2 regions of the Micromonospora sp. NPDC049151 genome follow, and region 1 is predicted to be linked to the other one. Evidence: riboswitches for the same ligand, from Rfam matches in the RefSeq annotation. Region 1 holds a riboswitch; the other holds the start of a gene.
What was found. A riboswitch is a leader RNA that binds a small molecule or an ion and turns the genes downstream of it on or off. The one in region 1 is predicted to bind cyclic di-AMP.

Region 1 (4,304 bases):
TCATGCTATGGCCACCGCCGCCACCTGCCGAATCGGCGCGGTCCGGAGGCGGGCGGCGACGGAAAGTATGAAATGCGTATCACGAATCTTGACGGCTCCCGAGGGGCGTGTGAACGTTGGTCGCGAGGCCGTCCGGCCTGGTAGTTCCCTGGTAGACGAGGTGAGCGACATGACGCCGAGGACCCCGGAGCAGGCACTTGCCGAACTGCGTGCCGGTAATCACCGGTTCGTCACCGGCGTCCCCCAGCATCCGAATCAGGACGCCGGCCATCGGGCGGCTGTCGCCGACGGCCAGCACCCGTTCGCGGTGATCGTCGGCTGCTCCGACTCGCGGCTCGCCGCCGAGATCATCTTCGATCGCGGCCTCGGTGACCTCTTCGTGGTGCGTACCGCCGGGCACACCGCCGGGCCGGAGGTGCTCGGCAGCGTCGAGTACGCCGTCACCGTGCTGGGCACTCCGCTCGTGGTGGTGCTCGGGCACGACTCGTGCGGCGCGGTCCAGGCCGCCCGCGAGGGGGTCCGGACCGGCGCCGCCCCGGCCGGGCACCTGGGCGCGGTGGTGGACGCGGTCTCGCCCAGCCTGCTGCGCGCCGCCCGCCAGGGCGTCGAGGACCTCGACGGCATCATCGACGTGCACATCGCGCAGACCGTGGAGACGCTGCTGGCCCGGTCCGGCGTGCTGGCCGAGCGGGTGGCGGCGGGGCGGTGCACGGTGGTCGGCATGTCGTACCGGCTCGCCGGCGGCGAGGTGCGGACCGTGGCGCAGGCCCCGGCCCCGCTGCCCGCCCCGGCGGCGCCCGCAGACCCGGCGCTGGCGAGCTGATCCACGGGGAAGACGAAAGGGGCCGCCCGAGGGCGGCCCCTTCTTCGTGGTGTCCGGCGTCAGAGCAGCGACATGTGGACGTGGTCGGTGTGGTTCGACGGCCCGCTGTAGGAGCGCCAGCCGGTGGCCGGGAACCAGATCTGCCGGTTCCAGATGACGTAGTAGATGCCCAGCCGGTCGGCGTTGCGGATGAGGAAGGCGGCCACCTCGTTGCCGTACCTGCGGGTGTCGTTGTTGTGCCAGGGTGCGAAGCCGCTGTTCTGCAGCGACCAGTCGCACGCCTTGCCCTTGGGGTGCTCCCACGGCCCGCCGGACCGGTAGCAGCCCACGAAGCGCTTGAAGCCCGCGCGCCGGACCTCCTTGTACGCGTGCAGCGTGCGCGGCGTGACGCAGCCCGAGGTGGTCGGGTCGTCCTCGCTGCACGACTCGGCCTTCCACCCGCCGTCGGCGGTGCGGCCGGGGGCGATCTTGGCGACCGGTGAGGTGGCGGAGACCAGTCCGCCGGTGAAGCCGAGGCCGCCGACGAGCTTCAGCGCGCGCTCGGCCTGCACCTTCTCGCGCTCCATCGCGTTCTTCTGCTTCTCCTGCTCGCGGACCTCGGCGTCCATCGCGATCTTGGCCTGCTCGGCGCGGGTCTTGACCGCGTTGATGGCGGCCAGGCGCTGCGCGTTGAGGAGGTTCAGCTCGTCCAGGGCGTTGACCCGGCGGACGAACGAGTCGGGGGAGTTGCTCTCCAGCAGCATCGCCATCGCGCCCATCCGGCCGGTCCGGTAGGACTGGGCGGCGAGCTGGTTGACCTGCGGGCTGAGCGCGTCGAGTTCGGCCTGTGCCGTCTTCACCTCGGCCGCCAGCCGCCGCTGGCGGTCCTGCGACTTGGCGAGCTTCGCCTTGGCCTGGAGGAAGTTCCGGTTGGCGGAGTCGATCGCCTCGGTGATGAGCGGCGGTTCGCCGTCCTCCTCGTGGCCCGAGGGGTTGCCGGGTGCCGCCGCGGCGGGGGCCGCGGTCGCCGGCGTCGGCCCGGCCAGCACGGCCAGTGAGGCCAGCACGGCCACCACGGGTGTCAGCCAGCGGCGCAGGGGTGCCGTCACAGTGTTCCCTTCCGTCGGCCGCCGACCGGGTTAGCTGACGGGTTCGGGACGGAAGTGGCCCCTACCGCTGTCGCGGATTCACCCCATGTACCTGGTTCCCCGGCTCGCCCGTGGGCGATTGGGCGGCGGCACCGCTGGCGCCGGTGCGCGCCTTCGGCGGTGACCGGCAGCGAGGTTACCCGACAGCACTCGTGAGGATCTACGTCCGGAAGCCGACCAATAGCGAGATTTCGCCGTGGCGCACCGTGACCAGCGTCGCGTTTGAAATCGATGGTCACGCTGCGGAGTCTCACCATGCGGCCTCCGTACTCCTTCCGCCGCCGAGCGCCTCCAGCGCGTCGTCCCGTCCGGCCGGCGGCCGGGGCGCGGGCGGCGCCGGCTCCGCGCCGCGCGGGCGCCGCCCGGCGGTGGTCACGATCGCGGCCAGGCCGGTGGTCAGCGGTACGGCGGCGATCAGGCCGAGCGTGGCCACCGCGCTGCGGACGATCTCCTGGGCGAGGAACTCGCTGGTGAGGATCTCGCTGACCGGGCGGGAGTCGGCGACCAGCAGGAGCAGCAGCGGCAGCGAGGCGCCCGCGTACGCCAGCACGATGGTGTTGACGGTGGACGCGATGTGGGCCCGGCCGACCCGGGTCGCCGCGCGGTAGAGCTGCCGCCGGGACAGCCCGGGGTTGGCGTGCGCCAGTTCGGTGACGGTGGCCGCCTGGGTGACCGTGACGTCGTCCAGCACGCCCAGCGAGCCGATGATGATGCCGGCCAGCAGCAGGCCGTGCAGGTCCACGTCGGCCTGGAACATGGACAGCGTGGTGGCGTCCTCGCTGCCGAAGCCGGTCAGGTGGGTGGCGGACGTGGCGAGCAGGCCGAGCACGCCGGTGATCACCAGGCTGCCCAGCGTGCCGAGCACCGCCACCGACGTCTGCGCGGTGATCCCGTGGGTCAGGTAGAGCACCACGAACATGATCAACGCGGCGCCGACGATCGCCACCAGCAGCGGGGGCTGGCCGGCGCCGATGCCCGGCAGCACGAAGCCGAGCAGGATGGCGAAGCTGGCCGCCAGGCCGGCGAGCGCGGCCAGCCCGCGCCAGCGGCCGAACGCCACGATCGCGGCGGCGAACAGCACCATCAGCCAGATCAGCGGTGTGCCGCGCTGGTGCTCGGCGATGTTGTAGGACTTCACCGCCGGGTCGGCCGGGTCGGTCAGCTCGACCAGGACCACCTCGTCGCCGACCGCGACCCGGGGCGCGCCGGGCCCGGCCGGGATCGGCGTCTCGACCTGGCGGCCCGCGTCCGGACCCTGCTCGGCGGTCACCGTCACGGTGCCGCAGGGGCCGCCCCCGCCGTCCGGGGCCTCCGGGGTCGGCGGGCAGGGCTCGGTGACCACCCGGGTCACCGTGCCGTGGTAGCGGGGGACGTCCGCGCCGCCCACCGGCTCCCGGTCCTGCCGGGGCCAGAGGACCAGCGCCGCGATCACGGTGAGTGCGAACAGCGGCACCACCACTGCGACGAGCAGCCGGCGTACGCCCGGCGGCGCGGCGGGTGCGGGGCGGGTGTGGTCGGCACCCATGGCGTCTCCCAACGGTCGGGGCGACGCCTGGTCCGCCGGACCGGTCTGGTCACCCGGGCGGCGCGGACGTGTCGACCACGTCCGGGTCGTCGCCCGGCCATGGTAGGCAGCCTGACCTCACCGGGACCGGTGACGCTCGCCTCGCGTGATCAGGTCAGACCGGCCCGGCGTCGCCGGTACTCGTCCTCGTCGATCTCGCCGCGCGCGTACCGCTCGTCCAGGATGCGCCGGGCCGTCGTCGGGCCCAGGTACTGGGGGCCGGTCCACCGCACGGCCGCCCAGACGAGCCCCGCCAGCACCGCGAGCACCAGCAGGGACCAGATCCACATCCAGCCCATCATCGGGCTCTGCCACATCATCGGGCCGCCCTCCGTCCGTCGCCGCGGGTCCGCCGGGGTCGGCCTGCCCGCCACTTCGACGGTACGACCGGCCCGACGCGTCGGCGCGGGTCGATGTGCCTGGTTCCGGGGGCCGGAGGTCCCCGCTCAGCCGCGCTTCATCAGGCGGCCGACGGCGGCCATCATCTCGGTCGCCATCTCGTCGGCCCGGCCCTCGGCGGCGCCCTCGTGCATGCAGTGCCGGGCGTGGCCGTCGAGCAGGCCGAGGCCGACCTTGTCCAGCGCCGCCTGGATGGCCGAGATCTGGGTGAGCACGTCGATGCAGTAGCGGTCGTCCTCGACCATCTTCTCGATGCCACGGACCTGACCCTCGATCCGGCGGAGCCGGGCGAGGAGTTGGTCCTTGCTGGCGGTGTAGCCCCGGGTCGGGCTGGACGGCGCGGTCATGGAAACGAGGATAGCGTACCCCTCGGGGGTATGCTAACGTCTCG
Region 2 (4,304 bases), on a different contig from region 1:
GGCGGAGATCCGCCGGCTCTACCCGGACCTGCCGCTGCCCGACGCGGTGCGGTCCACCGGCGTGCCGCCGGTCGAGCGCACGGTGCCCGCCGCCGACCTGCCGGCGGCCACCGTCGAGGCGGCCGAGGCGCTGCTCGCGCAGGTGGAGGGCACCGTTGGTGTGATCACGCCGGTGCCACGCCGGGACGAGGTGGCCGGCTGGCTGGGCGCGCTCGGCGCGAGCCGGCTCCAGGTGGTCACCAGCCTCCAGGCGAAGGGCATGGAGTACGACGGCGTGGTGCTGGTGGCGCCGAGTGAGATCCGGGCCGACCCCGGTTCGGGGGTACGCACGCTCTACGTGGCGCTGTCCCGGGCGACCCAGCGCCTCACCACGCTCGACCCGCTCTGAGGGACACCCGTCCGCGCCCCTGACGTCACCCACAGTTCAGTTGCATACATAGCGATGTGAACATACATTGGGCCTGGCCGGTACGGGGCAGGAAGGGTGTTGGCGTGGGCGCAGGTCATGACCACAGCGGCGCGGTGGCCAACGCGGCACACCGCCACCGGGGCCGCCTCTGGGCCGCCTTCGCGCTGCTCGCCGTCCTGATGGTGGTCGAGGCGGTGGCCGCCTTCACCACCGGCTCGCTCGCGCTGCTCTCCGACGCCGGGCACATGTTCACCGACGTCCTCGGCATCGGCATGGCACTGGCCGCGATCACCGCCGCCCGCCGCGCCGGCACCGACCCGCAGCGCACGTTCGGGCTCTACCGGCTGGAGGTGCTCGCCGCCCTGGCCAACGCCGTGCTGCTCGGCGCCGTCGCGCTCTACGTCCTGGTCGAGGCGGTACGCCGGTTCGGCGAGCCGCCGGAGGTGCTGGCCGGCCCGATGCTCGTGGTGGCGGTGCTCGGCCTGCTCGCCAACATCGTCGCGTTCGCGCTGCTGCGCGCCGGGGCGAAGGAGAGCATCAACCTGCGCGGGGCGTACCTGGAGGTGCTCGGCGATCTGCTCGGCTCGCTCGGCGTGATCGCCGCCGCGCTGGTCATCGCCGCGACCGACTGGTGGTGGGCCGATCCGCTGGTAGCCGTCGGGATCGGCCTGTTCATCCTGCCGCGCACCTGGCGGCTCGGCCGGGCCGCGCTGCGCATCCTGGTGCAGGCCGCGCCGGAGCACCTCCAGGTGACCGCCGTGCACGACCGGCTGGCCGCCGTACCCGGCGTGGCCGAGGTGCACGACCTGCACGTGTGGACGCTCACCTCGGGCATGGAGGTGGCCTCGGCGCACCTGACCACCGACCCGGGCGTGGACCCGGGGCAGGTGCTGGCCGCCGCGCGGGCCGCCCTGCACGAGGACTTCTCCATCGATCACGCCACGTTGCAGGTCGAACCCGGAGCGTCGGCCGGCGTGTGCGGGAAGACCGAGTGGTGATTAGGGCAGACTTAAATCACTGTGGCTGTTGTAGTCTTATGCCGGTTTTGCCCCACCTAGTGGCGTTGCTCCACCGAGCCACGCCCGGGCAGCGCCGGTAGTGTCGGTCGCGGCCGCACCCGCGGACGCCACCGGCCCCGGTGGGGCGGCCGTCGCCTAATCGTCCGCAGGGACGAGCCGGGGAACCACGTACGTGGGGTGCATCCGCGTCAGCGGTAGGGATCTTCCGTCCCGAACCCGTCAGCTAACCCGGTCGGCGTTGACGGAAGGACGTGTGAATGCCCCACGTGGCACCTGTACGACGGACAGCCGCCCGGTTGGCGGCCCTGCTCGTCGCGACGCTGGCCCTCGGCGTCGCGACTGTTCCGGTCTCCCCCGCCTCGGCGGGGCCGGCGACCGGCCTGCTCGCCGCCGCGCCCGGCGGCGACGACGAGGGCGGCACGCCCGAACTGCGTGCCCAGCTCGACGCCGCCAGCAAGGGCTGGCTGGAGGCCAAGGCCGCGCTGAACCGGTCGGTGAGCCGCCAGAAGCAACTGAACGAACAGCTCAAGACGGTCGGCGCCGAGCTGGCCGTACGCGACGCCAAGGTCGGCGAGATCGCCGCCGTGGCGTACCGCAACGGCCGCCTGGGCACCGCCGGGGTGCTGCTGGGCAGCAGCAGCCCGGAGGGCTTCATGGACCGGGCCGCCGCGCTGGAACAGGTCGCCGCGCACGAGGACCGTACGCTGCGCGACCTGATCGCCACCCGGGACCAGGCCACCCGCACCCGCGCCCAGCTCGACGGCGAGATCCGCGAGCAGCGCAAGCAGGTGACGGTGATGGCCAAGCGCAAGGAGCAGGCCGAGCGCGCCCTGGAGGTGGCGAACGACCGCGCCACGCGCAGCAGCAGCGGCGGCAGCGTCCAGGGCACCTCCACCAAGAACGCGAAGCCGGCGCCGCGCAACTCGGACGGCTCCTGGCCCCCGGAGTCGTGCAGCGTCAACGACCCGACCCCGGCCAACGGCTGCATCACCCCGCGCACGCTGCACGCGCTGCAACAGGCGAAGGCGGCCGGCTTCACCAGGTACGTCTCGTGCCACCGGCCCAGCGGCTCGGGCGAGCACCCGAAGGGGCGGGCCTGCGACTTCGCCGCGCAGAAGAACGGCTTCGGCGGCGTGGCCTCCGGCGGCGACCGGACGTACGGCAACAACCTGGCCGCGTACTTCGTGCGCAACGCCGACCCGCTCGCCGTGCTCTACGTGATCTGGTTCAAGCAGATCTGGCTGCCCAGCAGCGGGTGGAAGTCGTACAGCGGGGGCAACGGCGACCCGTCCAGCGACCACACCAACCACGTGCACCTGTCGGTGTACTGAGCGCCCGGAAGGGGCCGGCCGGATCAGGCCGGCCGGCCCTCCAGGGTCGCTCCGAGACGCGCCGCCAGGCCCAGGTGAGCCGCCCGGGCCTGGCGGAACGCGTACCCGAACAGCGGTGCCGGCGCGGTGAGCGTGATCTCCACCTCGACGCGTACCGTGCCGTCGTCCTCGTCGCGCAGCCGGGTGTGGTTGCGTACGGTCGTCGCCGGCTGCTGCCGGGCGACGGTGACCACCTCGTCCTCGCTCGCGATCAGCACGTCCGCCTGGTAGGTCACCGGGAAGTGCAGCGGGCCGAGTTGCAGCCGGTCGGTGATCGCGTAGCTGGCCAGCGCGCCGGGCCGGGCCGGCAGCTTCCGGACCCGGACGATCAGCGGATGCAGCTCACCCTGGCGACTCAGGTCGCCTAGCAGGGCCACCGCTTCGGCCCGGCTGCACCGGGCCTGCACGGTGTAGCTGAAGCTGTCGCTGCTCTGCAAGCGGGCCCCCTCGCCGTCGTGCGTCGCGACGATCGTCCCGTACCGACGCCGGACTGGCAACGGGTAGAAGGTCCCCTGGCCGCAGGGGGTGCGAACGGCGCTCAGGCGCCGGGCAGCACCTCGGGGGTGTCGTCGGCGAACCACGGCTCGGGCGCGCCGAAGAGGCCGAGCAGGCCGGTCACCCAGAGCTGCCGGTGCACGAACCGGCTCGGCTCGGTGACCACGAGCTTGACGCCGCTGACCTCGCAGGTCTGGAAGCCGGCGACCATGGCGCTGATGCCGACCGAGTCGATGAACGTGACAAGCCGCATGTTCAGCTCGATCCGCGCGGGGCGGGCCTTCGCGAGCACCTCGGCGATCGCTTCCCGCACCTCGTACGCGGTGTCGACGTCGATCTCCCCACGGGGCGCGATCTCGACGACACCACCCGGCCGCACCGACTTCACGATCGACAGGCTCACGCGAGCACCTCCACTCGCCCATGACGGGCGCCTCATCAGTACGCGGGCCGCGACCGAGAGTATTCCTCCCACGCCCCGGTCGCCACCCCCCGGGATGAGCAATTCGCGAACTGGGCACACCTGGGCGTACCCAATCCGGACCACCGGGTTCCAGTTTCCCCCTGTGGCGGGCCACGGCCAACCGTGCGACCGGGCGGGCCCGCCGATCCCGCGGACCAGGGTAGCTGGCGCACGCACGTCCCGTCCGCACCCGTCCCGGCGCGTTCGGGTGCTTCGTCCCGTTCACCGGCCGCACCCGCCATGACCCGGGCGTGGTTTGCCGCCGGGTCCGGTGGGGCACTGCCCGGGACAGTGACCGCCGGATGGACACCGGAGTCCGAAGTGGCCGCCGGCCTTCGGCACCCGAGGAGGTAGAACGATGTTCGGAACCAACCTGCTGGACCGCCGGGGCAAGGCCGAGCGGGTCGCCGACCAGGCGTGGCAGCACCTGCTCTCCGCCGTCGGTTCCGCCGGTGACAGCATGCGCGACGCCACCCGGACCGCCCGCCGCAGCTCCTCCGGCCTGGCCGACGACGCCACCGACCTGGTCGGCTCCGCCGCCGAGGAGG

Region 2: another riboswitch for cyclic di-AMP. It lies ahead of AB0B20_RS13175 (hypothetical protein); the one in region 1 lies ahead of AB0B20_RS10965 (hypothetical protein).

The regions. Positions count from the first base shown of each region.
Region 1 covers NZ_JBEZDP010000007.1:119,318-123,621, forward strand. The annotation lists gene AB0B20_RS10955 (MarR family winged helix-turn-helix transcriptional regulator) at 1-4, opposite strand, end outside; gene AB0B20_RS10960 (carbonic anhydrase) at 170-823, shown strand; gene AB0B20_RS10965 (hypothetical protein) at 883-1,911, opposite strand; cyclic di-AMP (ydaO/yuaA leader) riboswitch at 1,915-2,046, opposite strand; gene AB0B20_RS10970 (YibE/F family protein) at 2,201-3,475, opposite strand; gene AB0B20_RS10975 (SHOCT domain-containing protein) at 3,625-3,834, opposite strand; gene AB0B20_RS10980 (metal-sensitive transcriptional regulator) at 3,961-4,260, opposite strand.
Region 2 covers NZ_JBEZDP010000009.1:96,270-100,573, forward strand. The annotation lists gene AB0B20_RS13165 (AAA family ATPase) at 1-388, shown strand, start outside; gene AB0B20_RS13170 (cation diffusion facilitator family transporter) at 493-1,407, shown strand; cyclic di-AMP (ydaO/yuaA leader) riboswitch at 1,551-1,681, shown strand; gene AB0B20_RS13175 (hypothetical protein) at 1,686-2,759, shown strand; gene AB0B20_RS13180 (SRPBCC family protein) at 2,783-3,235, opposite strand; gene AB0B20_RS13185 (STAS domain-containing protein) at 3,337-3,696, opposite strand; gene AB0B20_RS13190 (hypothetical protein) at 4,115-4,304, shown strand, end outside.